Regions from separate parts of the Streptomyces sp. NPDC085944 genome, predicted to be linked through region 1. Evidence: riboswitches for the same ligand, from Rfam matches in the RefSeq annotation. Region 1 holds a riboswitch; the other holds the start of a gene.
What was found. A riboswitch is a leader RNA that binds a small molecule or an ion and turns the genes downstream of it on or off. The one in region 1 is predicted to bind cobalamin.

Region 1 (15,607 bases):
GCCGGGTCGTGCCCCGGGGACGCGGACTGGCCCGCTGGGCGCTGGCCGCCTGCCTGGCCGCGGCGGCGGGACTCGGCGGCACGGCGGTGTGGCAGTACGAGCGGGCGCAGGACGCCGGGGAGCGGGCCGCGCAGGCCGAGCGGCGGGCAGAGACCCTCGCCGGGGTGCTGGCCGCACCGGACGCCGAGTCGCGTACGGCACGACTGGCCGACGGAGCGAGCGGGACACTGGTCGTCTCCGAACGCCTGGACCGGGCGGTCTTCCTGGCCTCCGGCATGGCGGAAGCCCCACCGGGCAAGGTCTACCAGCTCTGGTTCGACGACCACGGCACGATGCGCCCGGCCGGGCTGATGGACCCCGGTGACGACACCAGCCAGGCGGTGCTGATGGAGGGTGCCGTCGACGGTGCGGCGGGCGTGGGCATCACGGTCGAGCCGGCCGGTGGCTCGAAGCAGCCGACGTCGGACCCGATCGCGCTGATGAGCATGCCGGCCTGACAGGGGGTGGGGGTCACGGCCCTCACCCCCTGCCGAGTCCTACGCCAGCCGGCGCGGCGGACGCGGGAAGAAGCCGCTGGTGCGCGCCGCGTAGGCGGTCCATCCCGGCCGGCCCGCCATGCGCCGCTCCAGCAGCCGCTTCCCGCTGCCGCCGATCAGCAGGTACGTCATCACCAGCGGGGAGACGACGGACACCGCGGCGGCGGCGAGGCCCGCGTCGCAGGCGACCAGGAACAGGCCCCACCAGACGCAGAAGTCACCGAAGTAGTTGGGGTGCCGGGTCCAGCTCCACAGGCCGCGGTCCATGAGTTGGCCCCGGTTGGCCGGGTCCGCCTTGAACCGGGCCAACTGGGCGTCCCCGACGGCCTCGAAGGCCAGCCCCACCGCCCACAGCACAGCCCCGGCCCAGGCCAGGGCCGACAGCGGACCCGGCCCGTACGCGGCGGCCTGCACCGGCAGCGACACCAGCCACACCAGGGCGCCCTGGAGCAGGTAGACCATGCGCAGGGCGTACAGGTTCCGGTTGGCGGGGGCCTTGGCGAGCATCGCGTCGTAGCGCGGATCCTCGCCATGCCCCCGGCCGCGTCGCGCGATGTGCGCGGCCAGCCGCAGACCCCACACGGCGGTCAGGACCCCCACCAGCGCCCGGCGGCCCGCGTCGCCCTCCCCGGCCGCCGCCGCGACCACGCAGGCCACGAGGGCGACGGCGGCGAAGCCGAGCCCCCAGGCCACGTCCACGACCCGGTGCACGCCCTTGCGCACGGCGACGGCGAAGGTGGCCAGCATGACGGCGAACGCGGCCCCCGCGGCCCAGCCGAGACCCACGGCGAACACGCCCCACGGGAAGCCGCTCACGGGCGGTCCAGCCGCTCGTACCACTCCCCCGGTGTCGCGGGCATGCCGCTGACTCCCTCGGCGGTGGGCCGCACGGCCAGGATCTGGTCGACGCCCATCCGCCGCTCCTCGAAGGCGAGCGCCCCGCCCACCAGATACAGCCGCCACACCCGCGCCGTCTCCTCGCCGACCAGCGCGACGAACTCGTCCCAGCGCTCCTTGAGGGTGCGTTCCCAGGCGGCGACCGTGCGGACGTAGTGTTCGCGCAGCGACTCGACGTGCCGCACTTCGAGGCCGGCGTCCTCCAGGAGCTGGACCGTCCCGCCCAGCGGACGCATGTGCATGTCGGGTGCGATGTACGCCTCGATGAAGGCGCCGCCGCCGGGTGCGTCGCGTCCCCGGGACATCTGCTGGACCAGGACGCGCCCCCCGGGGCGGACCCTGCGGTGCAGGGCGGCGGCGAATGCCGGGTACTCGGCGTTCCCGACGTGCTCGCCCATCTCGACGGTGCAGACGGCGTCGTAGTCCCCGCCCGTGATGTCGCGGTAGTCCTGGCACACGACCTCCACGCGGTCCTCCAGGCGGCGCTCGCGCACCTGTTCGCGGACGTACGCCGCCTGCTCCGTGGCGAGGGTGACGGCGGTGACCCGCGCCTCGTGCCGTTCGGCCGCGTACAGGGTGAGCGAACCCCAGCCGCAGCCGATGTCGAGCAGCCGAGAACCGGCGGTGAGGCCCAGTTTGCGGCAGATCAGCTCCAGCTTGGTCCGCTGGGCGTCGGCGTCGTCGGCGGTCTCGTCCGCCCACACTCCGCACGAGTAGGCCATGGTCTCGTCGAGGAGGAGGCGGTAGAAGTCGTTGGAGAGGTCGTAGTGGTGGCTGATGGCGGCGCGGTCGCGGGACTTGGTGTGCAGGCCGCCGCGCAGCCGGGCCTGGGAGGCGGGCGTCGGGGGGCGCGGACCGACGGCGCCGAGGCGTACGGCGGTGCCGACCGCGCGGGCCCGGTCGGCCGGGGTGGGACGGTGCGGGTGAAGCCGGCGTTCGCGGGTGGCCGCCCACATCCGGCGCAGGCCGTCGGCCAGGTCGCCCTCGACGTCCAGTTCGCCGGTGACGTAGGCCTGCGCCAGGCCCAGTTCGCCGGGCTGCCACAGCAGGCGGCGCAGGGCGCGCCGGGAGCGGACGACGACCGCGGGGCCGTCGGCGGGTCCGGTCTCGGAGCCGTCCCAGGCGCGCAGCCGGACGGGAAGCGGGCCGCCGAGCGCGTTCTCGACGAGCACGGCGAGCCGGTGGGCGGCGCCGGTCCCGGCAGTGCGGACGGTGCTCATCGGGCGGGGCCCTCCTTGGTCAACAGGTACTGCTGGACGTCGAGGTAGGCGGCGCGGAAGCCGGCCTCGGAGTAGGCGAGGTAGAAGGTCCACAGGCGCCGGAAGGTCTCGTCGAAGCCGAGGGCCTCGACCTCGGCGGCGCTTTCGGTGAACCGTTCACGCCACAGCCGCAGGGTCTCGGCGTAGTGGGCGCCGAAGGCGTCGCGGCGGGCGACGCGCAGGCCGGTGTGGTCGCGGACCGTCGCCTCTATCGCGTCGGTGGAGGGGATCAGGCCGCCGGGGAAGACGTACTTCTGGATCCAGGTGTGGGTGTGGCGGGCGGCCAGCATGCGGTCGTGCGGCATGGTGATGGCCTGGAGGGCGGCCCGGCCGCCGGGGGCGAGGCGCTCGTCGAGGGTGCGGAAGTAGACCGGCCAGAACTCGGCGCCGACGGCCTCGATCATCTCGACGCTGACGATCGCGTCGTAGGTGCCGTTCTCCTCGCGGTAGTCGCGCAGTTCGACCCGGACCCGGTCGGCGAGACCGGCCTCGTGAACGCGTTCGAGGGCGCGGTCGCGCTGTTCGCGGGAGAGGGTGAGAGAGGTGACGTCGGCGCCGCGCGCGGCGGCGCGCAGGGCGAGTTCGCCCCAGCCGGTGCCGATTTCCAGGAGCCGGGTGCCGTCGCCGACCCCGGCGAGGTCGAGCAACCGGTCGACCTTGCGCTGCTGGGCGGCGGCGAGCGACTCGCGGCGGGCCGGAAAGGCGGGGAAGACGGCGGAGGAGTAGCTGAGGGTGCCGTCGAGGAAGAGGGCGAACAGGTCGTTGGACAGGTCGTAGTGACTGCTGATGTTGTCCCGCGCGCCCTCGGGCGTGTTGCGGCGGGCGGCGGGTTGTCGCTGGTGCCACAGGCCGCGCAGCCGCTGGAGCGGGGCGGGGACCAGCTGCGCGGCGTTGGCGGCGAGCACGGTGAGGGCGCCGACCAGGTCCGGGGCGTCCCACTCGCCGGCCATGTAGGACTCGCCGAAGCCGATGAGGCCCTGCGCACCGATCCGCCCGCGAAAGGCGTCCGGGTCGTGCACCTCCACCAGCGGACCGCCGAGGCCCACGGTATCGCCGTCGGCGAACCGGACCCGCAGCTGCAGCCGGTGCAGGGCGCGGCGTAGGACGGCGGCCGTGGTGGCGCGGCGGATCCGGGAGGTCCGGGGCGGGGCGGCGACGTCGGGCCAGCGGTACGGGTCGACCGGGGTGCCGCGACCCGACGGGACGGGGGTCGCTGCGGCGGGGTGTGGGTGGGTTGCGGTCATGTGGTCTTCTCCGTGGTGCGGTGAGTCGGGCGCGACTGGACGGGCAGGCCGCGCAGGTAGAGGCGGATGCCGTGGCGGCGGATGCCGGCCGACACCGCGAGGGTCGACAGGGGGTGCCGCAGGGCCAGGCGCAGGAGGGCGCCGGGCGTCGCCTCGCGCCGGGTGCCCCGGACGGTCGCGGTGAACGGCCGGGCGCCGGGCCGGTCCAGACGCACGGTCAGTTCGAGGCGGGCGGCGGGAGGCGGGAGGCGCATGCGGTAGGCGCCGTCGACGGGGAGGAACGGGGAGACGTAGAAGTCCTTGTCGGCGTGCGCGACGCCCGCCTCGTCGGGAGTCAGCAGGTAGGTGTGGCGTTCGCCGTAGGTGTTGTGCACCTCGGCGACCACACAGCGCGGTGTGCCGTCGGGACCGTGGCACCAGTACAAGGTCAGCGGGTTGAAGACGTGTCCGAGGACGCGGGCGTGCGTGAGCATCAGCACCCGGCCGTCCTCCAGGTCGACACCGCGGGAGGCGAGGAAGCGCTCCAGGCCGGCCCGCAGCGAGGGGGCGTCGCCGGTGAAGTGGTCGCGAGCCCGGAAGCCGGCCAACGGACGGAGCGGGAGCGGCAGCTCCGGGAGGTGATCGAGGTCGACGAGCCACATGTAGGTGCGGTGGCGCAGGGTGTACCGGATCGGGTCGAGGCGTATGTGCCCGATCTCGCAGGGGTAGAGGCCCGGGCCTGCCGTCGCGGTGGGGGTCACCAGGTCACTCCGAGGGCCGCGGCGGCTTCCACCCCGGAGCGGCAGCCGTCCTCGTGGAACCCCCAGCCGTGGTGGGCGCCGGCGTAGGCCGTGACCGCGGTGCGCAGTTCGGGCAGGCGGTGCTGGGCGGCCACCGACTCAGGCGTGTAGACGGGGTGTTCGTAGGTCATGCGGGCCAGCACCCGGCCGGGGTCGACCCGGTCCTCGCCGCCGAGCGTGACGACGTAGGTGTCGACCGCGTCGAGGCGCTGCAGCCGGTTCATGTCGTAGCTGACCCGGACCCGGTCGGCGCCCGCGTCGCAGGACGGCAGGAGGTAGTTCCAGGAGGACCGGGCTCCGCGCGAGCGCGGCAGCAGGGCGGTGTCGGTGTGCAGGAGTGTGGCGTTGCGCGAGTACCGGAAGGCGCCCAGGACCTCCTTCTCGTCGGGCGTCGGGTCGGCCAGCAGCTTCAGCGCCTGGTCCGGGTGGACGGCTATGACGAGATCGTCGTAGGTGTCGGTGGTGCCGTCGGCGGCGGTGACGTCCACGCCGTCCGCGTGCCGGGACACCGAGCGGACCGGGGTGGCGGTGCGCACGTCGGGCAGCCGTTCGGCGATCCGGTCGACGTAGGAGCGGGAGCCGCCGGTGACCGTGCGCCACACCGGGGAGCCGCCGACGGCGAGCATGCCGTGGTGGTCTAGGAAGCGGAACAGGTAGGCGGCCGGGTAGCGCAGGGCGGTGGCGGCGTCGCAGGACCAGACGGCGGACACCACGGGCGTCATGAAGTGGGCCCGGAAGTACGGCGTGAAACCCTCGCGGTCCAGGAAATCGCCCAGGGTCAGGTCATGGTTGGCCGCGCCGCCGCCGAGCAGTCGGCGGGCGGCTCGGTGGAAGCGGGGCACCTGGGCGAGCATGCGCAGGTAGGGCCCGTTCAGGGCGTTGCGCGGGCGGGCGAGCAGTCCGGCGGGGCCACGGGCGCCGGCGTACTCCAGGCCGCAGCCCTCGCACCGCACGGACATGCTCATCTCCGACTCCTGGGTGACCACGCCGAGTTCACTGAAGAGGCGCAGCAGGTTCGGGTAGGTGCGGCGGTTGTGCACGATGAACCCCGAGTCGACCTGGTGCACCCGGCCGTCGGACGCAGGCAGCTCGTGGGTGTGGGCGTGCCCGCCGAGGCGGTCGTCGGCCTCGTAGAGGGTCACGTGATGGGCTTGGCCCAGTACGTACGCTGCGGTCAGCCCCGCCACTCCACTGCCGACGACGGCGGTACGGCGTGCCCCCTCCCCTGACGCTCGCGACATGTCGCTGCTCCTCCACCCCACTGTGATCAACGCTTGCCTGGGTAATCCGGAGCCGTGGGCCGGGCGGATTGGAGCAGTTCGCGGGCGGCTTGGAGGACCACCAGTCCGGGAGCGGCGCGGCAACGGATCATCTGAGGCGGGCAGGGCACGGCAGCAGAGGGAAAGGGACCGGCATGAGCACTGAGGACGATCCGTCGACGGCTGGGGCGCTTCGGGTGCGGCGCCGGCCGGACCGGGCCCGCGCGGCGGTGCTCGTGCTGCACGGCGGCCGGGCGGTGAGTCGCGGCGCCGCACGGCCCTGGCAGCTCGCGGCGCTGCGGATGCGCCCGTTCCTGCGGGCAGTGGAAGCGGCCACCGTTCGCGACGACGTGCTTCTCGGCCAGGTGCGCTATCGCAGCCGCGGCTGGAACGGCACCGCCGCCGAGCCGCTGCGGGACACCCGGCGTGCCCTCGCGGAGCTGCGCGCCCTCGTCGGTGACGTGCCGGTGATCTTGCTCGGCCACTCCATGGGCGGCCGGGCGGCCCTGCGTGCGGCGGGCGCCGACCGGGTGTGCGGCGTGGTGGCCCTTGCGCCGTGGTGTCCGCCGGGCGAGCCCGTCGCCCAGCTGCGGGACCGGGAGGTGCTCGTCCTGCACGGTGACCGCGACCGCGTCACCGACCCCCCCGAGTCCGCGGCGTACATCGTGCGGGCCCGCGCCGCCGGGGCCCGGGCGGGCATGCTGCTCGTGGCGAACGGCGACCACGCCATGCTCCGCCTGCCCACCCTGTGGCACCGCACCGCGACCGCGGCCGTCACCCACCTGCTCGCCCCGCAGACGACGCCCTGCGAGCCGTTCGTCCGGGCCCTCGCCGCGGCCGAACCGCCGGTGCTCCACACCGCACCGCGCACCCCGGCCGACCCGGCGCCCGGACCGGTGCGGGAGCCCGGCTGTTAGGCTGGTGGAGACGTTGATCGTGCGGTGAGGAGTGGCGGACATGGTGGGTGACGACGACATCTCCGGGTGAGATCCGGTTCCGGTAGGCCGCAGCGGGCGTTGGTGAACGCCGCCGCAGTGGCCTCCTCGTCGTTCGCTTTTTCGTGTCTTCCGCTCCGGGCAGAGGTCTGTCTCCTGCCCCTCGTCCCCACGAGGTCGTTTCCATGTCCGACGCCGTTCTGCGCTGCTCCCAGCTGTCCTTCTCCTGGCCCGACGACACACCCGTCTTCGAGGACCTGTCGTTCACCGTGGGCCCGGGCCGTACGGGTCTCGTGGCCCCCAACGGGGCCGGCAAGTCCACCCTGCTGAAACTGATCGCCGGTGAGCTGCGGCCCACCGCGGGCTCCGTGACGGTCTCCGGCGTCCTGGGCCATCTGCCGCAGGCCCTCCCGCTGACGGGCGGCCTCACCGTGGCCGAGGTCCTCGGCGTCGACGCCGTGGTCCGGGCCATCGACGCCGTGGAGTCCGGAGACGTGGCCGAGGAGCACTTCACCACCATCGGTGACGACTGGGACATCGAGGAGCGCACCCGTGCCCAGCTCGACCGTCTCGGTCTCGGCACACTGACGCTGGACCGGCGGCTGAGCACGCTGAGCGGTGGGCAGATCGTCTCCCTCGGGCTCGCCGCCCAACTGCTGAAGCGGCCCGACGTACTCCTCCTCGACGAGCCCACCAACAACCTCGACTCGGACGCCCGCGGCAGGCTCCAGGACGTGCTGATGGACTACAGCGGCTGCCTGCTGCTGGTCAGCCACGACCGCGAGCTGCTCGACCGCATGGAGCGCATCGCCGAACTGGACCGCGGCGAACTGCGCTTCTACGGCGGTGACTTCACCGCGTACGAGGAGGCGGTCCGTGCTGAGCAGGAGGTCGCCGAGAAGAACGTCCGCAACGCCGAGCAGGAGCTGAAGCGGGAGAAGCGGGAGTTGCAACAGGCCCGCGAGCGCGCCGACCGGCGGGCGAGCAACGCGGCCCGCAACCTCAAGAACGCCGGGCTGCCCCGCATCTTCGCGGGCAACATGAAGCGCGGGGCTCAGGAGGCCGCGGGCCGGACGGGCCAGACCCATGCCAACCGGGTCGGTGAGGCGAAGGCACGGCTGGACGAGGCGGAGCGTTCGCTGCGCGAGGAACAGCGCATCGTGCTGGACCTGCCGGAGACCGACGTCCCCGCGGGACGCACCCTCTTCCTGGGTCAGGGGCTCCGGGTCCGGCTCGGCGAGCGGGAGGTGTTCGCCGGGGCGGGCGTCGACCTGACGGTCCGGGGGCCCGAGCGGATCGCGCTGACCGGGGCCAACGGTGCGGGCAAGAGCACGCTGCTGCGGCTCCTCGACGGCGACCTGGATCCGGAGGGCGGCGACATCCGGCGTGCCGACGGGCGCGTCGCGTACCTCTCGCAGCGGCTCGACCTGCTCGACGAGGAACGCACCGTCGCCGAGAATTTCACGGCCTACGCCCCACACCGGCCGGAGGCCGAGCGGATGAACCTCCTCGCGCGCTTCCTCTTCCGAGGTGCCCGCGCCCATCTGCCCGTCGGCCTCCTCTCGGGCGGCGAGCGGTTGCGGGCCACGCTGGCCTGTGTGCTGTGCGCGGAGCCGGCCCCGCACCTGCTGCTCCTGGACGAGCCGACGAACAACCTCGACCTGGTCGGCGTGGGCCAGCTGGAGAGCGCCCTGAACTCCTACCGGGGTGCGTTCGTGGTCGTCAGTCACGACCGGCGGTTCCTGCGCGAGATCGGCGTCGGCCGCTGGCTGCGGCTGGCCGACGGCGAACTGACGGAGACGGGGGCACCCGAGGAGTAGGGCGCCGGCGGGGGCAGACCTCGCGGGCGCCATCGTGTCCGTTTGCGGTCGGGGGGTGCCGGGCGGCAGGCTGCCGGTGTGGCCACTTTGCTGATCGTGCATCACACGCCGTCGCCGAACTGTCGGGCGATGCTGGAATCCGTCGTGTCCGGGGCGACCGCGCCCGGGATCGAGGGGGTACGGGTGGTCCGGCGGGCGGCGCTGGCGGCCACGGCCGTCGACGTGCTGGAGGCGGACGGCTTCCTGCTGGGCACCCCGGCCAACCTGGGCTACATGTCGGGCGCGCTCAAGCACTTCTTCGACCAGGTCTACTACCCCTGTCTGGACGAGACGCGCGGCCGCCCCTTCGGATACTGGGTGCACGGGGGCAGCGACACCACGGGCGCGGTGCGCGGCATCGAGTCGGTCACGACCGGTCTCGGCTGGCAGCGTGCGGCGCCCGCGGTGAGCGTGGCCGGTGAGCCCGGCAAGGCCGACCTGGAGGCCTGCTGGGAGCTGGGGGCCACGCTCGCCGCCGGTCTGACGGACGACTGAGCCCGCCCGAGCGGCCGCTCGCAACCGCGCTTTCAGGAGCCGTTCGGGCGATCGTGCGACCGTCCGTGTCTGGGTCGTCGTTGTGGTCATGGGGCGGAGGCACAGACGGCCTGTCGGCTCCGCCTCCCGTGCGGCCCGCTTCAGCGCCGCGCGGCAGAGGGTCCGGACGCTCCGATCACGCGCCAGGTCATGGAGTGGCTTGGTGCGTCGGTCAGGCCGTCGGTGTACAGAAAAAGAGTGTCCCCGGGGCCGAGGACCGTCGTGGCGATGACGAACGAGCCGTGGGCAGCAGGATGCCGACAAGGGGGCCGTCCGGCGCGGTCAGGAAGTCGGCCGTGTCGTCGGCGCGCAGGACCAGGGCCGGCGGGTGGCCGCCCGAGGCGAGTCGGACGGTGACCTTCCCGGACGCGGCGTCCGGTTCCAGCGTGCCGAGGATGACGGTGCAGTAGCGCGGGTCACTCCCGCCGCAGCGCTCGTGGAGCACCTGGTTGAGGATCGTCAGCGCGGCGACCGGGCCCGGGTGGTGCACGGCCGCGGCGCGCAGGGGGCAGGGGGCGCCCCATGACCACAGCGGCCCAGACCCGGACGGTCGCATGATCGCCCGTACAGCTCCTAGCCCCGCAGCGTGCCCAGGAAGCGCACGTGCGGGCGGCCGGCCGGGCCGGCGGGGGTGATCTCGGCGTCGACGCGGTAGACCTTCGCGACCAGGTCCGCCGTCAGGACCTGCGCCGGTTCGCCGCAGGTCACGACCCGTCCCTCCGAGAGGACGACGAGGTGGTCGCAGTACGTCGCGGCGAGGTTGAGGTCGTGCAGGGCCACCACGCTGGTGACGGGCAGGGCGGCTACGAGGGCCAGCACGTCCAGCTGGTGCTGGATGTCGAGGTGGTTGGTCGGTTCGTCGAGCAGGAGTTCGCGCGGCTGCTGGGCGAGGGCGCGGGCGATCTGGACGCGCTGGCGTTCGCCGCCGGAGAGGGTGTGCCAGAGGCGGCCCGCCCGGCCCGTCAGACCGGTGCGGTCCAGGGCGTTTGTCACCGCGTCCTCGTCCGCCGCCGACGCCGGTGCCCAGGCGCGGCGGTGCGGGATGCGGCCGAGCCGGACGACGTCCCGGACCGTCAGTTCCACCTGGGTGTCCGTCTGCTGCTCCACCACGGCGACGCGCCGGGCGACGTCCCCCCGGCCCACCCGGTCCAGGGGGCGCCCGTCGAGGGTGACGAGGCCGGAGGTCGGGGCGAGGACGCCGGCGAGCAGCCGCAACAGGGTGGACTTGCCGGAGCCGTTGGGCCCGAGCAGCCCGGTCATGGTACCGGTGCGCGGGCTCAGGTCGACGCCGTCCAGGATCAGCCGGCCACCGGTGGTGCGGGAGACCCGCTCGGCGTTCAGGGTCACCGTGCCCTCCGGGTGCGGTACAGCACGAGCACGAAGGCCGGCACACCGATCAGCGAGGTCACCACGCCCACCGGGACCTCCTGGGGTTCGAGGACGGTACGGGCCAGGGTGTCGACCCACACCAGGAACACGGCGCCGGCGAGCGCGCAGACCGGCAGCAGCCGGGCGTGTCCGGGGCCGGTGAGTCCCCGCACCGCGTGCGGCAGCACCAGCCCGACGAAGCCGATGGCGCCGGCCGACGCGACCAGGGCGGCGGTGAGCAGGGCGGTGGCGCACAGCAGCACCAGCCGGGTGCGGGCCACGTGGACGCCGAGTGCGGCCGCCGCGTCCTGGCCGAAGGCGAAGGCGTCCAGGGTCCTGGCGTATCCGAGGCACACGGCGAGGACCAGTACCAGGACCGCGGCGGTGGTCCACACGTCGCTCCAGCCCGCGCCGCCGAGCGAGCCGAGCAGCCAGAACAGCACGCCGCGGGTGGTCTCGGCGTCGGCGGCGGTCATGACCACGAAGGAGGTGAGCGCGGAGAACAACTGCATCGCCGCCACGCCCGCGAGGACCACCAGGTCCGTGGTGCCGCCGAGGCTGTGGCTGAGCAGCATCACCAGCGCGAAGGAACAGACCGCGCCGATGAACGCCCCGCCGGGGACGGACAGCGCGCCGCCGCCCACGCCGAGCACGACGACCAGGACGGCGCCGGTCGATGCGCCGGAGGAGACGCCGAGGACGAAGGGGTCGGCGAGCGGGTTGCGCAGCAGGGACTGGAGCACGGCCCCGCACACGGCGAGTCCGGCGCCGCACACCGCCGCGAGGAGGGTGCGGGGCAGCCGCAGGTCCCAGACGATGCCGTCGCGGATCGGCGACACGTCCCCGGCGGTGGTGCCGGCGCCGAGGTGGGCGGCGATCACGGACCACACGTCGGCGACGCCGATGTCCGCCGGGCCGATGGTGACGGCGACGGCCACGGAGGCGCACAGCGCGACGCCCCCGGCCGCCGCCCACGCCAGAGGGGCACGGCGGGCCGCGCCTGTGCCGGGGACGGAGTCGGCCCGGCTCGCGGACGTCACTTGGCGAGCCCGAACTCGCGCAGCGCCGCCGCCACCTGCTCCACGCCCTCGACGGTACGGATGGTGGGGTTCATGGCCTGCCCGCTGAGCAGCACGTAGCGTTTCTCGCGAACGGCGGTCATATTCCTGGTCACGGGGTCGGACTCCAGGAACTCTATCTTCCTCGCGGCCGTCTCGGCCGTCTGCGACCTGCGGGTGAGGTCGCCGAGGACCAGCACGTCGGGGTCCCGGTCGGCGACGGTCTCCCAGCCGGCCTGCGGCCATTCCTCGTGGGTGTCGTCCATGGCGTTCCTGGCGCCGACCGCGCGGGTGATGACGCCGGGGGCGCCGCAGCAGCCCGCGAGGTAGGGCGAGGTGGAGTTGGCGAACCAGTACATGAGGCTGACACCGGAGGCGTCGATGCCGGCTGTCGCCTTGGCCACCCTGGATTCGAGCTCGGCGACGAGCTTCTCGCCGCGCTGCTCGACGTCGAAGAGGCGTGCCAGGTCGCGGACTTCGCCGTAGACGGTGTCCATGCTCAGGGCCTCGGACCGGACGCCGTCGCCGTCGCCGCTGTTGTCCTTGCCGGCGCAGTCGGACGGGGACAGGTAGGCCGGTACGCCGAGTTCGGTGAACCGTTCGCGGGTGGCCACGCCGCCGGTGCCGAGAGTGGAGGCGAAGGAGGCGGCGACGAAGTCGGGTTCGGCGTCCAGGACCGTCTCGAAGGACGGCATGTCGTCGGCGAGCCGGGGGACACCGGCGTTCGCCTTCTCCAGTCCCTTCATGACCGGGTCGGTCCAGGTGGCGGTGCCCGCCATGCGGTCGGCGAGGCCGAGCGAGAGCAGGATCTCCGTGGTGCCCTGGTTGAGGGAGACGGCCCGGCGCGGCGGCGCGTCGACCCGGACGTCGTGGCCGCAGTCGTGGACGGTGCGTGGATAACCGGCGGCGTCGGCCCGGGCGGCCGGGTCGTCGCCGGCCGCGCCGGAGCCGCAGCCGACGGCCAGCAGGGCGCCGGCCAGGAGCAGTACGGGGCCGCGCGGGGCACGGTGGGAAGGGAAAAGGCGCCGAGGGGCGACGGGGGGTGCTGCGGGCAAGGAAGGATCCTCTGGCGTCGAGGGCTCATGCGCGAAGCCCGTCCGTACGGTGCGGCCCGCGCCGCACGCGGCACGGGTGCCAGCAGGTCTTCGGACTCGGGTTCGACCGGACGGAACGCCTTCCCGCACGGCGTACGCCGCACAGTGGCCCGTGTCCCGCCCGTCCCCCTCACCGCTGCGCGTCAGTTCCGGATTCGCACCGGATTCCCTGACCCACCAGGTGGGTTCGACTGGCTTGCGCAAGCTACCACAGCGCCCCCGCCGCGCCGGGGGCGGGCCACTGCCCGACCCGCCCCCCGGGGTCGTGTGTCAGCTCTTGGGCATGAGGACGGTGTCGACGATGTACACGTTGGCGTTCGCTGTCTTCACGTTGCCGCAGACGACCTTGGCGGAGTCGTTGACCGTGTAGGACTCGTCCGAGCCCGAGGTGGTCAGCTTGGACTTCTGCAGCGTCTCGAAGGAGCCGTTCTCCAGGTCCTCGGGCGCGAGCTTCTGGCCGACGACGTGGTAGGTCAGGATGTCGGTGAGCATCGCCTTGTCGTTGAGCACCTTGTCCAGGTCGGCCTTCGGGATCTTGGCGAAGGCGTCGTTGGTGGGCGCGAACACCGTGAGGTTCTCGGCGTTGTTGAGCGTGTCGACCAGACCGGCCTTCTTCACCGCGGACACCAGTGTGGACAGGGCCGGGTTGTTCGAGGCGGCCGTGGCGACCGGGTCCTTGGCCATGCCGTCGAACGACCCGGCGCCCTCCTTCGGCACCGTGGAGCAGGCCGGGCCGAAGGGCTCGTCGGAGTCCGCCGTGCCGCCGGACGTGTCGGCCGACTGGTCGTCGGCAGCCGCGGGGGCCGAGGAGGCGGCCTGCGCGGAGTCCGAGGAACCGCTGTCGCCGTCGTCGGAACAGGCGGCCAGGGACAGGGGCAGGACGGCGGCCGCGACGACGGCGACGGCGGAGCGACGGATACGGGCGTTCATGGAGAATCTCCCTGATAACAGGCAGCGCGAAGGCTGCGTTGGCGCGAAGTCGTGATCCGGAACTGAAGTGGTGGTGCGTAACCGAGGTGGTGTGCGGCGGTCCGCCGAGTACGCGGTGCCGTTCACGTGGTGGCCGGCCGACCCGGGTCCGGGGTCAGTCGGCGGTCCGTTGTCGGTACGGTCTCGGTTCTTCCCTCACACGGGGAATCCGGAGCAGATCCCGGCCCGGATTGCTTCCTCACCCGATCGAGTGAGGAAATTTCACCAACGCCTCTGTGACCTGCGGGGTTCCTCACCATCGCCCGTCAAGGAGTAAGGGGTGCTCAGAACGGCGTCGCGGCCCGCAGGATGAGGAACATGGTGACGGCGGCGTTCGCGGACGACATCGCCGAGACGGCGGTTCCGGCGGCCGCGGCCCAGGCCGCCAGGCCCACCGACGTGAACACCGGGGGCCAGGTGCGCACGCCGGGAGCGGGGCCGCAGCAGGGCGGCCACCCGGCGGGGCACCGGGCCGGGCGCCGCGAGACCGGCGAGGGTGGCGACGGGGGTGCCGCGAGAGACGAGGGCCGCCTTGCCGATCGCGGTCGCCACGGCGCGCCGGTCACCGACCGCCCGTGCGGCCGCCTCGTCCGCCCACCGCTCCGCCGTGTAGGACACGGCCGTGCGCAGGGGGCGCAGGAACGGGTTGGCCAGCGCGGCGAGCCGGACGGCGAGGAGGTAGCGGTGGTGCCGTGCGGCGAGATGAGCGCGTTCGTGGGCGAACAGGGCGCGCCGCTCCCCCGCTTCGGGGCTTCGGGGCTTCGGGGCTTCGGGGCTTCGGGGCTTCGGGGCTTCGGGGCTTCGGGGCTTCGGCGAGCTGTACCGGCACGGCGCCGAGTGGAAGTTCCGCGCGGTCGGACAGGGCTACGCCTCGGGTCTCGCGGGCATCGCCGCGGACTTCGGCGTCAACGTCTGATCCGGCACCCCGGCCGGTGGTACGACGGGTGTCCCCGCCGGGCGCGGCGCGCCCGGCGGGGGTGGGGACGGGGCGGCTCGGGTCAGCCGAAGTCGACGTCGCTGCACAGGAAGTACGTCTGGTCCATGTGCGACGCCTGCCAGATCGTGTAGACGACGTGCCGGCCGCTCAACCCCGAGGTGCCCACCGGGATCTCGTAGTTCTGGCTGGGCGCGTGACTGCCCGTCCGGGCGACCTGCTGAAGGCTGTCCCAGGTCAGGGCCTGGGTGGCGGGGCCGAAGCCCTGCTTGGTGACGTAGGCCAGGAAGTAGTCGGCGCCGTGGCTTGCCTGGTCGTAGAGCTTGACGGTGAAGTCGTCGGCGACGTCCGTGGTCTGCCAGGGGCCCACCGCGTCGAGGGAGTTGTAGCGTCGGCTCTCGGTCCGGCCGCCGCTGCAGAGCTGGCCGTCGGGGACCACGGCCTCGAAGTTGCCCGCCGAGCCGTTGCGGTACAGACCGTTCCAGTTCCACATGGCGTTCGGGTTGTCCTGCCACGCCTGCCGGCACATGGGGTCCTCGTCGGCCGTGGCCGGGTTCTGGAAGTCGTCGCCCCAGCGCTCCCAGCAGCCGTAGTTGCGGGGGGGTCGACGACCGAGCCGTGGGCGACGGCGGTGCCGCTCCAGGGGATCATGGTGAGCAGGGCCGCCGTCAGGGTGCCGAGGACGAGAGTCGTCGCCCGGCGGGCCCTTCGGGCAGGCTCACGATTGATGCGATCATGACACGTCGTGAATGCCCTTCTTTCGCGTGGGGGGACAGCACTGGACTTTCGCAGACGCCGATGGGAGCGCTCCCAAAGCGTCGCAGAACAGGCTGCGCCCGGGTAAAAGAGGTTGGCAACATCCCGAATGAGCCAGTTCTCGCG
Region 2 (15,607 bases), on a different contig from region 1:
CGGGACCCGGGTCGGGATCGTCGTCCCCGCCCCCGTCCTGCCCCTCCCCGTCCGACCCGCCGAACTCCTCCAGCGTCTCGTCCAGCTTGTCCTCGTCCAGCCCCGGCGCGTCGAAGGGGTTGCGCCGCCGCCGGTGGGGGAGCGCGAGCAGCGCCGCCTGCCGCACGTCCTCCGCGAGCACCTCCGTGCGCCCGGCCCAGGCCGCCAACGCGGTCGCCGTGCGGGCCATCACGATGTCGGCCCGCATGCCGTCCACTTCGAAGGCCGCGCACGTCGCCGCGATCTGACGCAGCGCCCCGTCGCCCAGGCGCACCGACGGCAGCAGCTCCCGCGCCGCCACGATCCGCGCCCGTACGGCGGCCTCCTCGTCGGCCCAGCGCGCCGCGAAGGCGGCCGGGTCGTCGTCGTACGCCAGCCGGCGCCGTACGACCTCCACCCGCTGGTCGGGCTCGCGCGAGGCGGCGACCTCGACGGTGAGGCCGAACCGGTCCAGCAACTGCGGCCGCAGCTCGCCCTCTTCGGGGTTCATGGTGCCGACCAGCAGGAACCGCGCGGCGTGCCGCACCGAGACGCCCTCGCGCTCGACGTAGGAGGCGCCCATGGCAGCCGCGTCCAGCAAGACGTCGATCAAGTGGTCATGCAACAGATTGACTTCGTCAACGTAGAGAATGCCTCTGTTTGCGGAGGCGAGAAGCCCAGGTTCGAACGCTTTCACGCCCTCGGTGAGGGCGCGTTCGATATCCAACGCTCCGATGAGTCGATCCTCGGAAGCTCCGACAGGCAGCTCGACCATGCTCGATGGCCGCGTGACACTTCCCCCAGCCCGGTGTGGTCCGTCCGGGCACCCCGGGTCGGGGGCCCCGGGGTCGCATGCGAAGCGGCAGCCGGCGACCACCTCCAATTCGGGCAGTAGCGTCGACAACGCCCGTACGGTCGTGCTTTTGGCCGTGCCCTTTTCGCCCCTGGCCAGCACGCCACCAATGTTCGGCGCAACTGCGTTGAGCAGCAGAGCGAGCCGTAGGTCGTCCTGCCCGACGATCGCGGTGAACGGGTAGGGCGTGTTCATGCGGGGATCACTCCTTTGAGTGGCGCAGGGAATTTCCAGGCCGGCGAGGCGACACCGACAGGCAGAGCGGTCGCGTGCTCCACGTCAGGACGGGGATGGTCCGCTGCTGCACGACCACCTGGTCGAACTGCTGCTGTGCTCCCCGCACCCGCGGGGATATTCGGGGAGATCACGCGTCCCCCTCCAGATCTCCCTCAAGCTCGAGGTAGGTCGCCCGGAGCCGGTCCAGGGTCTCCTGGTCCGGCTCCGCCCACAGCCCCCGGTCGGCGGCCTCCAGCAGCCGCTCGGTGATGCCGCGCAGCGCCCAGGGGTTGGACTTCTTCATGAAGTCCCGGTTCTCGGGGGCGAAGACGTACTCGGCGCTGAGCCGCTCGTACATCCAGTCGTCCACGACCCCCGCCGTGGCGTCGTAGCCGAAGAGGTAGTCCACGGTGGCCGCCATCTCGAAGGCGCCCTTGTAGCCGTGCCGCCGCATCGCCGCCATCCAGCGCGGGTTGACGACGCGGGCGCGGAAGACGCGGTGGGTCTCCTCGCCCAGCGTCCGGGTCTTCACCTGGTCGGGGGTGGCCGAGTCGCCGACGTACGCCTCCGGACTCTCGCCCGTCAGGTGCCGCACCATGGCGACCATGCCGCCGTGGTACTGGAAGTAGTCGTCCGCATCCGCGATGTCATGTTCACGTGTATCGACATTCTTCGCCGCCACCGCGATCCGCCGGAACGCCGTCTCCATGTCCCCGCGCGCCGCACGCCCGTCCAGCCCGCGCCCGTAGGCGTAGCCGCCCCACACCGCGTACACCTCGGCGAGGTCCGCGTCGCTGCGCCAGTTCCGCGCGTCGATCAGCGGGAGCAGACCCGCGCCGTACGCGCCCGGCTTGGAGCCGAAGATGCGAGAGGTCGCCCGGCGCCGGTCGCCGTGCTCGGCGGTGTCCTCGTCGGCGTGCGCGCGGACGAAGTTCTGCGAGGCGGGCTCGTCCAGCTCCGCCACCGCCCGCACCGCGTCGTCGATCAACCCGACGACGTGCGGGAACGCGTCCCGGAAGAACCCCGAGATGCGCACCGTGACGTCCACGCGCGGCCGGCCCAGCTCCGTGAGCGGCACCACCTCGAAGCCCGTCACCCGGCGCGAGGCGTCGTCCCAGACCGGGCGGCAGCCCAGCAGCGCCAGGATCTCGGCGATGTCGTCGCCCTGGGTACGCATCGCGGACGTGCCCCACACCGTGAGGCCGACCGACTTCGGGTACTCGCCCGTGTCGTTCAGGTACCGCTGGATCAGCGAGTCGGCCAGCGACTGGCCCACCTCCCAGCTGAGCCGGGAGGGGATGGCCTTCGGGTCGACGGAGTAGAAGTTGCGGCCGGTCGGCAGGACGTTGACCAGGCCGCGGGTCGGGGAGCCCGACGGCCCGGCCGGGACGTAACCGCCGTCCAGGGCCCGCAGGATGTGCCCGATCTCGTCCGTGGTCCGGGCGAGGCGCGGTACGACCTCCGCGCAGGCGAACTCCAGCACCGCCACCGCGTCGGGGAGTTCGGTGCCGAGCACGTCGCGGACCAGACCCGGCACGGCCGCCGTGTCCCACGCCCGCAGCTCCATGCCCTCCGCGACCCGCCGGCACAGCTGCTCCAGCAGGTCGACAGCGTCCGCCGCCGACCGCGCCGGGCCGTCCACCAGGTCCGTCAGCTCCACCGGCACCTTCACCGGGGCGCCCGGCTCGGCCAGCAGTTCCTTCTCCACCAGGCCGAAGTGCTCGGCCAGGGACGCTCTGAGGCCCGGCAGCGCGTTCGCCTGCCCGCCCCACACCTGCGAGGCGCGCAGTACCGCGAGGACGAGGTTGACGCGCGGCTCGCCGACCGGGCCGCCGCCCAGGATGTGCAGGCCGTCGCGGATCTGCACGTCCTTGATCTCGCACAGGTAGCCGTCGATGTGCATGACGAACTCGTCGAAGTCGTCGTCGTCCGGCTGGTCGTCCACGTGCAGGTCGTGGTGGAGCTCGGCGGCCTTGACCAGCGTCCAGATCTGCGCGCGGACCGCCGGCGCCTTCGCCGGGTCCAGGTCGGAGACGAGCGCGTACTCGTCGAGCAGCTGCTCCAGCTTGGCCAGGTCGCCGTAGGTGTCGGCGCGCGCCATCGGCGGCACGAGGTGGTCCACCACCGTGGCGTGGCCGCGCCGCTTGGCCTGGGTGCCCTCGCCGGGGTCGTTGACGATGAAGGGGTAGATCAGCGGCAGGTCGCCGAGCACCGCGTCCGGCGCGCAACCGGCGCTCAGCCCCAGCCCCTTGCCCGGCAGCCACTCCATCGTGCCGTGCTTGCCCATGTGCACGATCGCGTCGGCGCCGAAGCTGTGCTCCAGCCAGCGGTAGGCGGCCATGTAGTGGTGCGACGGCGGCATGTCCGGGTCGTGGTAGATCGCGATCGGGTTCTCCCCGAAGCCGCGCGGCGGCTGGATCATCACCACGACGTTCCCGAACTGCAGGGAGGCCAGCACGATGTCGTCGCCGTCCACGTACAGCGAACCCGGCGGCTCGCCCCACGCCTCCCGCATGCCGTCCCGCAGCTCCGGGTCCAGCTTCTCGAACCAGGCCCGGTAGTCGGCCAGCGGCACCCGTGCGGGCGCCGCCGCCAGCTGGTCCTCCGTCAGCCACTCCACGTCGTGGCCGCCGGCCTCGATCAGCCGGTGGATCAGCTCGTCGCCCTCGGCGGGGTACTCGGTGACTCCGTACCCCGCGTCCTTGAGCGCGTCCAGCACCCGCACCGCCGACGCCGGGGTGTCGAGACCGACCGCGTTGCCGACCCGGGAGTGCTTGGTCGGGTACGCCGTGAAGACCAGCGCGAGCTTCTTGTCCGCGTTCGGCTTGTGCCCGAGCGCCGCGTGCCGTACGGCGATCCCGGCGACGCGCGCGGCCCGCTCGGGGTCGGCGACGTAGACCGGCACCTCGTCCGGGCCCTGCTCCTTGAAGGAGAACGGCACCGTGACCAGCCGCCCGTCGAACTCCGGGATCGCGACCTGCATCGCCGCGTCCATCGGGGAGAGCGCGGCGTCCGAGGCCTCCCAGGCGGCCCGGGAGGAGGTGAGGCAGAGCCCCTGCAGCACCGGGATGTCCAGGTCGGCCAGCGCGCCGATGTCCCAGGCCTCCTCGTCACCGCCCGCCGACGCCTGCGAGGCGTGCGTGCCGCCGGCCGCGAGGACCGTGGCGACCAGGGCGTCGGCCCGGCCCAGCAGCTCGTACAGCCCGGGGTCGGCGCCGCGCAGCGAACCGCAGTACACCGGCAGGGCGTTGGCGCCGCGTGCCTCGATCGCGTCGCACAGCGTGTCGACGAACGCGGTGTTGCCGCTGAGCTGGTGGGCGCGGTAGAAGAGCACGCCGACCGTCGGGCGGCCCGCCACGACGTCCCGCAAGCCGTGGACGCCGTACTCCGGCATCTTCCGCGGCTCGTCGAAGCCCTCGCCGGTCAGCAGCACCGTGTCGGACAGGAACCTTGCGAGCTGGGTGAGGTTGTCGGGGCCGCCCTCGACCAGGTAGCGCAGCGCCTGAGCCACCACGCCGGCCGGGACCGACGACTCGGCCATCAGCTCCGCGTCCGGCACGCTCTCGCCGCCGAGCAGGACGGTCGGGATGCCGGCGGTCTTCAGCGCGGCCAGCCCGTCCTCCCAGGCGCGCTTGCCGCCGAGCAGGCGGACGACGGCGAGGTCCGCGCCCTCGACCAGGCCCGGCAGTTCCTCGCGGACGTCGACCCGGGTCGGGTTGCCGATCCGGTAGGCGGCGTCCGACGCTCGGGCCGCCAGCAGGTCCGTGTCGGCGGTCGACAACAACAGCACTGTGCTCATGCGGGCGCTCCCGGTGGAATGAAGGGCAGTCCTTGCGGCGCGCCGGACTCGATGAGCCGCCACAGCGCGTCGGTGTCCGCGTGGTGTTCGATCAGGTCGCCGAGCCGGTCGAGCTGCTCCTCGCGCAGCGCGGCGAACGAGGTGTCGGGGGCCGGCACGAAGCGGCGGCCCGCGGCGGCGGCCACCTCGCGCAGGAACGCCCGCCGGAAGCCGTCCGACTCCAGCGAGCCGTGCCAGTGCGTGCCCCAGGTCTGGCCGACCCGGCAGCCGTCCAGGAAGGGTTCCCCGCCTGTCACTTCGGCGACCCCGTGGTGGATCTCGTACCCCTCGACGCGCTCGCCGAGGGCCTCGCCCACCGGCCGGGCGAGGGTCTTCTCGCGGTCGAACCGCACCCGTACGGGCAGCAGTCCCAGCCCGTCCACGCGACCGGCACGGGACTCGACGTCGTCCTCGATGTGCTCGCCGAGGACCTGGAAGCCGCCGCAGATCCCGAGCACGGGCCGCCGCTCGGCGACCCTCCGGGCGATCGCGTCCGCCAGCCCCCGCTCCCGCAGCCACTGAAGCGCCCGCACCGTCCCGCGCGTCCCCGGCACGATCACCAGGTCGGCGTCGGCCAGCTCCTCCGGCCGGTCCACGAACCGCACGACCACGCCCGGTTCGGCGGCCAGCGCGTCCACGTCCGTGAAGTTGGACATCAGCGGGACCGCGCAGACGGCGATCCGCAGCACGTCCTCGCCGACCGGCGGCGCGACGACGGACTCCCGCACGGTCCCGCGCAGCGAGACCCGCAGGCCGTCCTCCTCGTCGATGCCGAGCCCGTGCCGGAAGGGCAGCACGCCGTACGTCCGCCGCCCGGTGAGGCCGTGCAGCATCTCCAGCCCGGGCTCCAGGAGCGACACGTCACCCCGGAACTTGTTCACCAGGAACCCGGTGACCAGCGCCTGGTCCTCGGGCGCCAGCAGCGCCACCGTGCCGAAGAAGGAGGCGAAGACGCCCCCGCGGTCGATGTCGCCGACGACCAGGACGGGGAGGCCGGCGCCCCGCGCGATCCCCATGTTGACGATGTCGGTGCGGCGCAGGTTGATCTCGGCCGGGCTGCCCGCGCCCTCGCAGATCACCGCGTCGTAGGAGGCGCGCAGTTCGGCGAGCGAGTCCAGCACCGTGCCGAGCAGCCGCTCCTGGCGTCCGCCGTGGTAGCCGCGGGCGGTCATCTCGCCGACGGGCCTGCCCAGCAGCACGACCTGGCTGCTGCGCTCCCCGCCGGGCTTGAGCAGCACGGGGTTCATGTGCGCGGTCGGCTCCACCCGGCAGGCCTGGGCCTGCATGGCCTGCGCCCGCCCGATCTCGGCGCCCTCGCGGGTCACGAAGGAGTTGAGCGACATGTTCTGCGCCTTGAAGGGCGCCACCTTCACGCCCTGGCGCACCAGCCAGCGGCAGATCCCGGCGGTGACGACGCTCTTGCCGGCGTCGGAGGTGGTGCCGGCGACGAGCAGGCCACCGTTCATGACGTACGTCCCTTCGTGACGCCCCGGTTGTTCGAGGAGGCGGCCTTTCGCACGAGCAGCCGCGCGCCCGCGCACACACCCAGCGCCAGCCAGCCCACGCGCCGGGACAGGCTTACGGCACGGTCGATGTCGCCGGTGCCGGACGCTCGGACGGCGCGTCCCGCCGCCCCGTTGAGGACGGGCCGGTGCTCGATGCGCCCGCCGTAGGAGAGCGTCCCGCCGAGCCGCACGCCGAGGGCGCCCGCGAACGAGGCCTCCACGGGCCCGGCGTTGGGGCTCGGGTGCCGTGCGGCGTCCGCGCGCCAGGCCCGTACGGCGCCCCGCGGGTCGCCACCGGCGACGGTGGTCAGTACGGCGGTCAGGCGGGCGCCCGGCCAGCCCGCGAGGTCGTCGAGGCGGGCCGAGGCCCAGCCGTAGCGGCGGTACCGGGGCGACTTGTGACCGACCATCGCGTCCAGCGTGTTGACGGCGCGGAAGCCGAGCAGCCCCGGCACTCCGGCGACGGCACCCCACACCAGAGCGCCCACGACGGCGTCCGAGGTGTTCTCGGCGACGGACTCCACGACGGCCCGGGCGATGCCGTCGGCGTCCAGCGCCTGCGGGTCCCGCCCGCACAGGTGCGGCAGCCGGGCCCGGGCCGCCTCGACGTCCCCGGCCTCCAGGGCACGGCCGACGGCCTTCGCCTCGCGGGCCAGCGAGGTGCCGCCGACCACGGCCCAGGTGGCCGCCGCGGTCAGGGCGACGGAGGCGGCGGGGGAGCGGCGCAGGGCACGGGAGGCGGCCAGCCCGAGGGCGGCGGCGCCACCGGCGCACACGGCGGTGTGCACGGCGCCCCGGCCCCGGTGGTCCCGCCACAGCACCTGTTCCACGGCGCCCGCGGCACGGCCGAACGCGGCGACCGGGTGTCCGCGGCGCGGGTCGCCGAGGAGGAGGTCGCCGAGGAGGCCGGCGGTGGCGCCGTACGCGAAGACGCGTCCGGCACGCACGGGTTCAGCCGGTCACACGGGCAGGGAGGCACCTGGTACGGGGCGTCGATCGGTGGCGGCAGCCGGGCATCGCGTCATGTCCTCACTCAGGGTGTCCACGCCCTGGTTCGAAGAGTCCGGCGGTGAGAGTTCCTGGCTCCCGGGGACTCCTGTTCCCCGGTCACAGTGGCGGGACCGCGCCGGATTCGCACCGGGCTTCCTCTCCTGCCGCCGTAGATGGCCCAGGAAGTCCACCACGGTCCGCGAACACCCGTCAACCTGGCGTTGACCTGCGACGGGGGAGTGTGCGAAGGCCCACACGCGAGCGGTGTGCGCCGGCACGCGAAAAGGCGGGGCGCGGAACGGTTCGAGTCCGTTCCGCGCCCCGCCCCGCAGCGTGCGCCCGTGGGCCGGGCGATGCTCAGGCGACGATCAGATAGATCCCGTACGCCACCGCCGCCGTGCAGGCCGCGAAGCAGGCGTACGCGCCGGCGACCGCGAGGGTCGCGGTGCCGCCCTGGGCGACCGCCCGCTCCTGGCGGGAGAGGCCGACGATGCCGAGGGTGAACAGGCCCACCAGGGCCACCGTGGCCACGAGGCTGACGCCGAAGACGGAGCCCAGGGCTGCCCAGTCGATGCTCATGGAGGTTCGCTTCCTTCGTACCCGGGACGCGGGCTCAGACGGTGGTGGCCGTGGGGGCCTTGGAGTCGGGGGCGGCGGCCGGGGCCGCGACGGTGGCCGTCAGGTCCTCGGTGGTGCCCGCCGGGGGCGGCGACACGGCGGCCATCGCCGTGGTGACCACACCGGCCGGCTCGGCGGCCCCGGGCTCCTCGGCGTCGACGACGTTGGTGTGGTCGACGACCTCACGGCGGGAGAACCGCCAGATCGCGAAGCTGGAGGCGACCAGGAAGACCGCGACCAGGGCCGTGCCCCAGTCACCGGCGCGGCAGACCCACTCGGCGAGCGCGGCGACCAGGGCGGCGGCCGGCAGCGTCAGACCCCAGGCGACGAACATCCGGGTGGCCGTGGACCAGCGGACCACGCCGCCCTTGCGGCCGAGACCCGCGCCCATGACCGCACCGGAGACCGAGTGTGTGGTGGAGAGGGAGAAGCCGAGGTGGGAGGAGGCCAGGATGACCGTCGCGGCACTGGTCTGGGCGGCGAAGCCCTGCTGCGGCTGGAGGTCGGTCAGGCCCTTGCCCATGGTGCGGATGATGCGCCAGCCGCCCAGGTAGGTGCCGAGCGCGATGGCCAGGCCCGCGGACAGGATGACCCACACCGGCGGGTCGGAGTCGGGGGCGAGCGAACCGCCGGCGATCAGGGCGAGGGTGATGATGCCCATCGTCTTCTGGGCGTCGTTGGTGCCGTGCGCCAGCGACACCAGGCCGGCGGAGGCGATCTGGCCGGCGCGGTAGCCCTTCGCGGCGGCCTTGCCGTCGGCCCTGCGGCCCAGCGAGTACGTCATCCGGGTCGCGAGCAACGCCGCGAGGCCGGCCACGATCGGGGCGGCGATCGCGGGGAGGAGCACCTTGGTGACGAGCACGTCGCCGTTGACCGCGCCGATGCCGGCCGAGGCGACGGCGGCACCGATCAGGCCGCCCATCAGGGCGTGCGAGGAACTGGACGGGAGTCCGACCAGCCAGGTCAGCAGGTTCCAGAGGATCGCGCCGACCAGTGCGGCGAAGATGACCTCGGGACGGATGCCGGTCTCGTCGACGAGACCCTTGGAGATCGTGTTGGCGACCTCCACGGAGAGGAAGGCGCCTACAAGGTTGAGGACGGCGGACATCGCCACCGCCACCTTGGGCTTGAGCGCACCGGTCGAAATGGTCGTTGCCATCGCGTTCGCGGTGTCGTGGAAACCGTTCGTGAAATCAAACGCGAGTGCGGTTACCACCACAATCGCGAGGATCAGCGAGAAGCTTTCCATTTACCCAGGCAATCGTTCGAGGTCGTTGGCGCGTCGAACGTAGGTAACCAGGGTGAACGGAAGATGAACTGAGCAGGGCGTCACGGTGACCGGAAGCGGTGTCCGGGCCTCCCTCTGCGTGCCCGCTCCGGTGCTCTCCGGAGACGTCCCTGGCAGGATCACCGGGAGGCCGTCCGGCGACGGCACGCGAGGGGCCTCGGACGGCCCGGGAGGAGACGGTGACTGTGACGTATTCGCGGGCCGGAGGGGCGGAAGGGGCCGCGGAGCCGGCCCGGGAAACGGCCGAAGATCCAGGTGGGGAGGCGGCCCGGAGAACGGCCGGGGACCCGACCGCGGAGCCGGCCAGGGAAGGGGCCTGGGCGGAACTCGTCGCCACGGCCCGGCGGACGGTTGCCGACGGACTCGTGGTGGGCACCTCCGGGAACGTCTCGGTGCGCGTCGGCGACACGGTCCTGGTCACCCCGTCGGGCGTGTCCTACGACCGTCTGACCCCGCGCGACATGACCGGCGTCGACCTGGACGGACGGCAGGTGCTCGGCACCCTGGTCCCCACCAGCGAACTGCCCATGCACCTGGCCGTGTACCGAGCCGACCCCGGCGCCCGAGCCGTCGTCCACACCCACGCCGTGCACGCCACGGCGGTCTCGCTGCTCGTGCCGGAACTCCCGCCGGTGCACTACATGACCGCCGCGCTCGGCGGCCCCGTCCGGGTCGCCCCGTACGCGGCCTACGGCACCGACGAACTCGCCCGCGGCATGCTCGACGCCCTCGCCGGCCGCACCGGCTGCCTGCTCCGCAACCACGGCACCATCACCTACGGCGCCTCGCTCGACCAGGCCTACGACCGCACCGCCCAGCTCGAGTGGATGTGCCGCCTGTGGCTGACGGCCTCCTCGGTGCCGGGCCACTCGCCGTCCCTGCTGACACCGGCTCAGCTGGCGGAGGCCGCCGAGCGCCTGCGGGGATACGGGCAGCGAGGCTGACACCGGGGCCGGCCCGGGGTGCCCGTCCGCCCCGCGACGCCCGGTGGCCCCGCCGCACGGCCCGAGTCCACTCGACCGGACCGATCCGGCCACACGCCGACGTACCCGCGCCGCGGGGGCATCGGGCCGGACAGCGGGCATCGCACTGCGCGCCGAGACGCCGGGCGGGAAGATGCCGCGCGGGGGCCGGAGGCGCCGCGCCGGGCCCGGAGGGCGGTGCACTGGGTCCGAGGGTGCCGTGCCGGGGGTCGGAGGTGCCGCGCCGGGCTCGGGGGCGCTGTGGTGGTCCGGGAGGGTGTCGTGCCGGGCCGGGGGGTGCCGTGCCGGGGGTCGGAGGTGCCGTGCGGGGTCCGGGGGCGCTGTGGTGGTCCGGGAGGGTGTCGTGCCGGGCCCGGGGGGTGCCGTGCCGGGGGTCGGAGGTGCCGCGCCGGGCTCGGGGGTTGCGGTGGTCCCGGAGGGCGCCGCGCCGGGCCGGGAGACGCCGCGCGGAGCGGGATATGCCGAAGAGCGCCCGGAGGGTGCCGCACTCGAACGCCCAGCCGCCGCGTCGGAGCAGCGGGGCCGCCTTTCGGCGGCGACGGGCCACGGCGACGGGTGACCCGGGCTCGCCCCGTGATGCGTGGGCGGACGGCTCGGGGGGTACCGGCTACGGGACACACAGGCAACCTCGTCACCCACTGTCACGCGTCCACTGGCCGCCCGAGGACTCCCCCAGGAGACTGGCCCCATGCGCACTGTCACCGCAACGGCAGCCGCCGTCACCGCCGCCCTGGCGACCGGGGCGGCGAGCGTCGCCGCCGGCCGGCTCGCCAGCGACGCCGCGCTCAAGGCGCCCCCCGGCCGGCCCCTGCCCACCGAGCCCCGGCTCACCGTGCACGGCACCGCCGCCGGGCAGATCACCCTCACCCGGGATCTGGCCGCGCTGCGCCCCGGCCGGTACGGGCTCGCCGGCGACGGGTCGCACGCGGTCGTCGGCCCGGTCCTCGGCACCGCCGAACACGGCGCCGACACCGTCGTACGCCGCCTCGAACGCGTCACGCACGGCACCCTCGAGGCCGGCGACCGGGCGTGGTTCACCCCGAACCTGTACGTCGGCAACCCGGGCACGGCCCTCGGCATCGACTACACCGACGTCGAGGTGCCGGGGGAACTCGGTCCGCTGCCGGCCTGGTTCGTGCCCGGGGCCCGCCCGACCTGGATCATCGCCGTGCACGGCCTGGCCGCCACCCGCGAACACGCCCTGAACCTGATCGCCCCCCTGCACCGCAGGAGCGTCGCGGTCCTCGCCCTCGCCTACCGCGGCGACGTCGGCGGGCCGCCCTCGCCCGACGGGCTGCACCACTTCGGCGAGACCGAGTGGCGCGACGTGGACGCGGCCGTGCGCTACGCCCTCGACCACGGTGCCCGCCAGGTCGTCCTGCTCGGCTGGTCCACCGGAGCCACCATGGCCCTGCGCACCGCCGCGCTCTCCGGCGTGCGCGAGCGCATCGCGGGTCTCGTCCTGGACTCCCCGGTCCTCAGCTGGGAGACCACCCTGCGCGCCCTGGCCGCCGCTCGCCACGTCCCCGGCGCGCTCCTCCCGCTCGCCGTCCGGGCCGCGCAGGGCCGCGCCGGTCTGCACGCCGACCGGGACGCCGGTATGGCGGGCCTGTACCGCCCGGCGGTCCCGACCCTGATCTTCCACGGCCCCGGCGACGCGGTGGCCCCCTGGCGCCTCTCCCGCCGCCTCGCCGACACCCACTCGCGCCTGGTCGCCCTCCACACCGTCCGCGACGCCCCGCACGGTGCCATGTGGAACGCCGATCCCGAGGACTACGAGGAGACCCTCCGCCGCTTCATGACCCCCCTGGTGTGACCCCCGCGGCACCCCTGTCACGGCCCCCGTCCGCCGCTGTTCCCGTGCGCGTCGCTCCGGTTCCGGTTGACGCCGTACCAGTGGCCTGATCCGGTGCCCGGGCAGCGCGCCCGGGCCTCGCGTCCGCCGTTCCAGGAGGCCGCCGGGGCATTCCGTTTGGGTTTTCGGACCGTCAACCGGAAGACTGCACCCGTGACGTCCCGTATCCCGCGCGACTCCAGGCTTCGACTCGTCCGCCCGCGACCCCTGGCCGCCGCCCCCCAAGCGATCAATCAGCGGCGTCCGCGCCGCCCCGCGCCGCGCCCGCCGGAAGGCACACCGGCCCGGTCGGAGCTGGCCGGAATGGCGCGCTCCGGTCTTGCCGACGCGGCCCGCGTCGCCCGTTGGGCCGACTCCGCCCTCGGCCCCGGCCGCGGCAGCGCGACCGCCGACGGCAAGGCCACCCTGTCCGACGCCACCGCCGACCAGGCGGCCCGCGAACTGGGCCTCACCGTGGCCAAGGTGCGCGCGGACTGGGACACCGCCCGCCTCGCCGGACTGATCGAGGTGCACGGCGACAGCGCACGCCCCGGCTGGCGGCTGCGCGCCTGGAACCGCGACGACAGCGCCGTGCTGCGCGGCTGGGTCGCCCTCTTCGACGCCTGGTCGCTCGCCCACCCCGAGCCCCCGGAGGAGCCCGCCGTCGTCGCCGAGGTCGTCTCCGCGATGCCCCAGGTGCTCTCCTTCCTCCAGCTGTCCGCCGGACCCGTCCCCGTGGCGCAGCTCCTGGACCTGCTGGAGCAGCGCGTCACCGAACTGCGCACCGAACGCTGCGAGGTGCCCTACGGCCCCCGGCTGGAGCCCGGCACCCCGGGCGCCGAGCCGGAACCGGGCCCCGCCACCGACACCCCGCTCGCCCCGCTCCTCGACTGGGCCCTGCACGCCCTCGCCTCCGTCGGCGCTCTCACCTGCGGCGACGGGCACGCCACGCTCACCCCGCTGGGCAGCTGGGCGGTCTGGGTCAAGCTGGAGCAGATCTGCGTCGCCGCGCAGAGCCCGGCCGGCCACATCGAGCAGTCGGCCGAGGCCATGCTCCGCGGCTGCGCCCGGCTCCGCCCCAACGCCGCCCGCGACGAGTACCGCGCCTGGCTCGCCGCCCGTCCCGTCGGCAGCGCCGTCGCCGAACTGCTCGGCGCCGCCCGCGGCGAGGACGCCCTGCTGCGCGGCCTGGCCTTCGACGCGCTGCGGGTCGTCGGCGCCCCCGCCGAGCCCGACGTGCGCGGCGTCCTCGACGAGCCGACGCTGCGCCCGTACGCCCTGCTGTGGCTGGCCGAGCACGACGGCGCCGACCCCGAGGACGCCCACGAGGTGCTCACCCGCCCGGAGGCCACCTGGCTGTGGGTCGACACCGCGGCGGCCGTCGCCGACCACGGGGAGGCGCCGCTGCTCGTGCGTCACCTGGAGTCGGCGGTGCAGGCCACCGTCCCGGCCCTGCTCGACGAGGTCCGTGCCGTCGGCCACCCCCGCACCGTGCAGGTCCTGGTGGCCCTCGCCGCCGCGCATCCCGACCCCGCGCTGGCCAAGGCCGTCCGCCGGGCGGCCTTCCAGGTCCACACCGGGGGCGGCTGAGCCCGGAGGGCCCACGGGCACCGCGCCGGAGGCTACCCGCGTACCTCCGGCGCGTAGGTCCCGAAGCTCCAGACGTTGCCCTCCAGGTCGCGGGCCATGTAGTCCCGCGAGCCGTAGTCCTGGTCGGTCGGGGGCATCAGGATCTCCGTGCCGTGCTCCACGGCCCGCCGGTGGTGGGCGTCGACGTCCGCCACCACGACGTACACCCCCGCGGTGCTGCCGCTCTTCATCGCCTCGTCGAAGCGGCCGCCCCTGCCCTTCGAGCCGACCATGACCGCGCCGTTGCCCTGGGTCAGCTCGGCGTGGACGACCGAGCCGTCCTCGCCCTCGTACACCGCGAGTTCCGTGAAGCCGAGGGCCTCGGTGAGCTGCCTGATCGCCGCCTTGGCGTCCGCGTACTGCAGCGTCGGGTAGATGCTCGGGCGTGCGCCTTCGTCGCCTGTCATGCCGATCACTCCCTTGTGAGCCGGTGGCCCGTAGTGACTGATTGGGCTTGTTTCGCCCAGTCTTGCACCAGGCACCGACAGCGCCGGGACGGCGCCCGCGGGACGCCCGGACGGCGCTCGTGGAAAAGCGGTTGCACCGCCCCGTTAGACTGGCCCTCATGGCCATTCTCCTCGTGCATTAGACGGCGGGATCCTCCACAGCCGCCCACCCCGCCAATCCACCCGCCCAGGAGTCTGACCGTGATCTCCGCCTCCGGCATCGAGCTGCGTGCCGGTGCCCGTGTCCTCATCGAGAGCGCCACCTTCCGCGTCGCCAAGGGCGACCGCATCGGCCTGGTCGGCCGCAACGGCGCCGGCAAGACCACCCTCACCAAGGTCCTGGCCGGTGAGGGCCAGCCCGCCGCCGGTGCCGTCACCCGCTCCGGCGAGGTCGGCTACCTGCCGCAGGACCCGCGCACCGGCGACCTCGACGTCCTCGCCCGCGACCGCATCCTGTCCGCCCGCGGTCTGGACGTCCTGATCCGCAAGATGCGGGAGAACGAACAGCGCATCGCGAACGGCCAGGGCGCCACCCGCGACAAGGCGCTCAGGCAGTACGAGCGCCAGGAGACCGAGTTCCTCACCAAGGGCGGGTACGCCGCCGAGGCCGAGGCCGCCACCATCGCCGCCGCGCTCAACCTGCCCGACCGGGTCCTCGGCCAGCCCCTGCACACGCTCTCCGGCGGTCAGCGCCGCCGCATCGAGCTGGCCCGGATCCTGTTCTCGGACGCCGACACCCTGCTCCTCGACGAGCCCACCAACCACCTCGACGCCGACTCGATCATCTGGCTGCGCGACTACCTGAAGACCTACCGCGGCGGCTTCATCGTGATCTCCCACGACGTGGACCTGGTCGAGACGGTCGTCAACAAGGTGTTCTACCTGGACGCCAACCGCTCCCAGATCGACGTCTACAACATGGGCTGGAAGCTCTACCAGCAGCAGCGCGAGGCCGACGAGAAGCGCCGCAAGCGCGAGCGTGCCAACGCCGAGAAGAAGGCCGCCGCCCTGCACTCGCAGGCCGACAAGATGCGCGCCAAGGCCACCAAGACCGTGGCCGCGCAGAACATGGCCCGCCGCGCGGACAAGCTGCTCTCCGGCCTGGAGGCGGTCCGCCAGTCCGACAAGGTCGCCAAGCTCCGCTTCCCGGAGCCCGCGCCCTGCGGCAAGACCCCGCTCACCGCCGAGGGCCTGTCCAAGTCGTACGGCTCGCTGGAGATCTTCACCGACGTCGACCTGGCCATCGACAAGGGTTCCCGGGTCGTCATCCTCGGCCTCAACGGCGCGGGCAAGACCACGCTGCTGCGCCTCCTCGGCGGCGTCGAGAAGCCCGACACCGGCCAGGTGATCGAGGGCCACGGTCTCAAGCTCGGCTACTACGCGCAGGAG

Region 2: linked by a shared signal. The riboswitch ahead of AB0P07_RS17075 (cobalamin biosynthesis protein) and the one ahead of AB0P07_RS25460 (ABC transporter substrate-binding protein) in region 1 are both predicted to bind cobalamin.

What each region holds. Positions count from the first base shown of each region.
Region 1 covers NZ_JBFBJX010000013.1:193,317-208,923, forward strand. Annotated here, with positions in the region: gene AB0P07_RS25400 (anti-sigma factor) at 1-497, shown strand, start outside; gene AB0P07_RS25405 (DUF1295 domain-containing protein) at 537-1,352, opposite strand; gene AB0P07_RS25410 (cyclopropane-fatty-acyl-phospholipid synthase family protein) at 1,349-2,653, opposite strand; gene AB0P07_RS25415 (cyclopropane-fatty-acyl-phospholipid synthase family protein) at 2,650-3,936, opposite strand; gene AB0P07_RS25420 (DUF1365 domain-containing protein) at 3,933-4,676, opposite strand; gene AB0P07_RS25425 (FAD-dependent oxidoreductase) at 4,673-5,956, opposite strand; gene AB0P07_RS25430 (alpha/beta fold hydrolase) at 6,130-6,891, shown strand; gene abc-f (ribosomal protection-like ABC-F family protein) at 7,095-8,729, shown strand; gene AB0P07_RS25440 (NAD(P)H-dependent oxidoreductase) at 8,808-9,263, shown strand; partial or broken gene AB0P07_RS25445 (PP2C family protein-serine/threonine phosphatase) at 9,467-9,807, opposite strand; gene AB0P07_RS25450 (ABC transporter ATP-binding protein) at 9,876-10,649, opposite strand; gene AB0P07_RS25455 (iron chelate uptake ABC transporter family permease subunit) at 10,646-11,650, opposite strand; gene AB0P07_RS25460 (ABC transporter substrate-binding protein) at 11,707-12,693, opposite strand; cobalamin riboswitch at 12,847-13,033, opposite strand; gene AB0P07_RS25465 (fasciclin domain-containing protein) at 13,093-13,752, opposite strand; partial or broken gene AB0P07_RS25470 (M48 family metalloprotease) at 14,076-14,529, opposite strand; partial or broken gene AB0P07_RS25475 (TerD family protein) at 14,600-14,707, shown strand; partial or broken gene AB0P07_RS25480 (lytic polysaccharide monooxygenase auxiliary activity family 9 protein) at 14,790-15,376, opposite strand.
Region 2 covers NZ_JBFBJX010000007.1:362,437-378,043, forward strand. Annotated here, with positions in the region: gene AB0P07_RS17060 (putative cobaltochelatase) at 1-1,066, opposite strand, end outside; gene cobN (cobaltochelatase subunit CobN) at 1,236-4,886, opposite strand; gene AB0P07_RS17070 (cobyric acid synthase) at 4,883-6,391, opposite strand; gene AB0P07_RS17075 (cobalamin biosynthesis protein) at 6,388-7,377, opposite strand; cobalamin riboswitch at 7,483-7,628, opposite strand; gene AB0P07_RS17080 (hypothetical protein) at 7,778-7,999, opposite strand; gene pitH (low-affinity phosphate transporter PitH) at 8,034-9,287, opposite strand; gene AB0P07_RS17090 (class II aldolase/adducin family protein) at 9,512-10,270, shown strand; gene AB0P07_RS17095 (alpha/beta fold hydrolase) at 10,998-12,125, shown strand; gene AB0P07_RS17100 (hypothetical protein) at 12,318-13,733, shown strand; gene AB0P07_RS17105 (VOC family protein) at 13,766-14,179, opposite strand; gene AB0P07_RS17110 (ABC-F family ATP-binding cassette domain-containing protein) at 14,420-15,607, shown strand, end outside.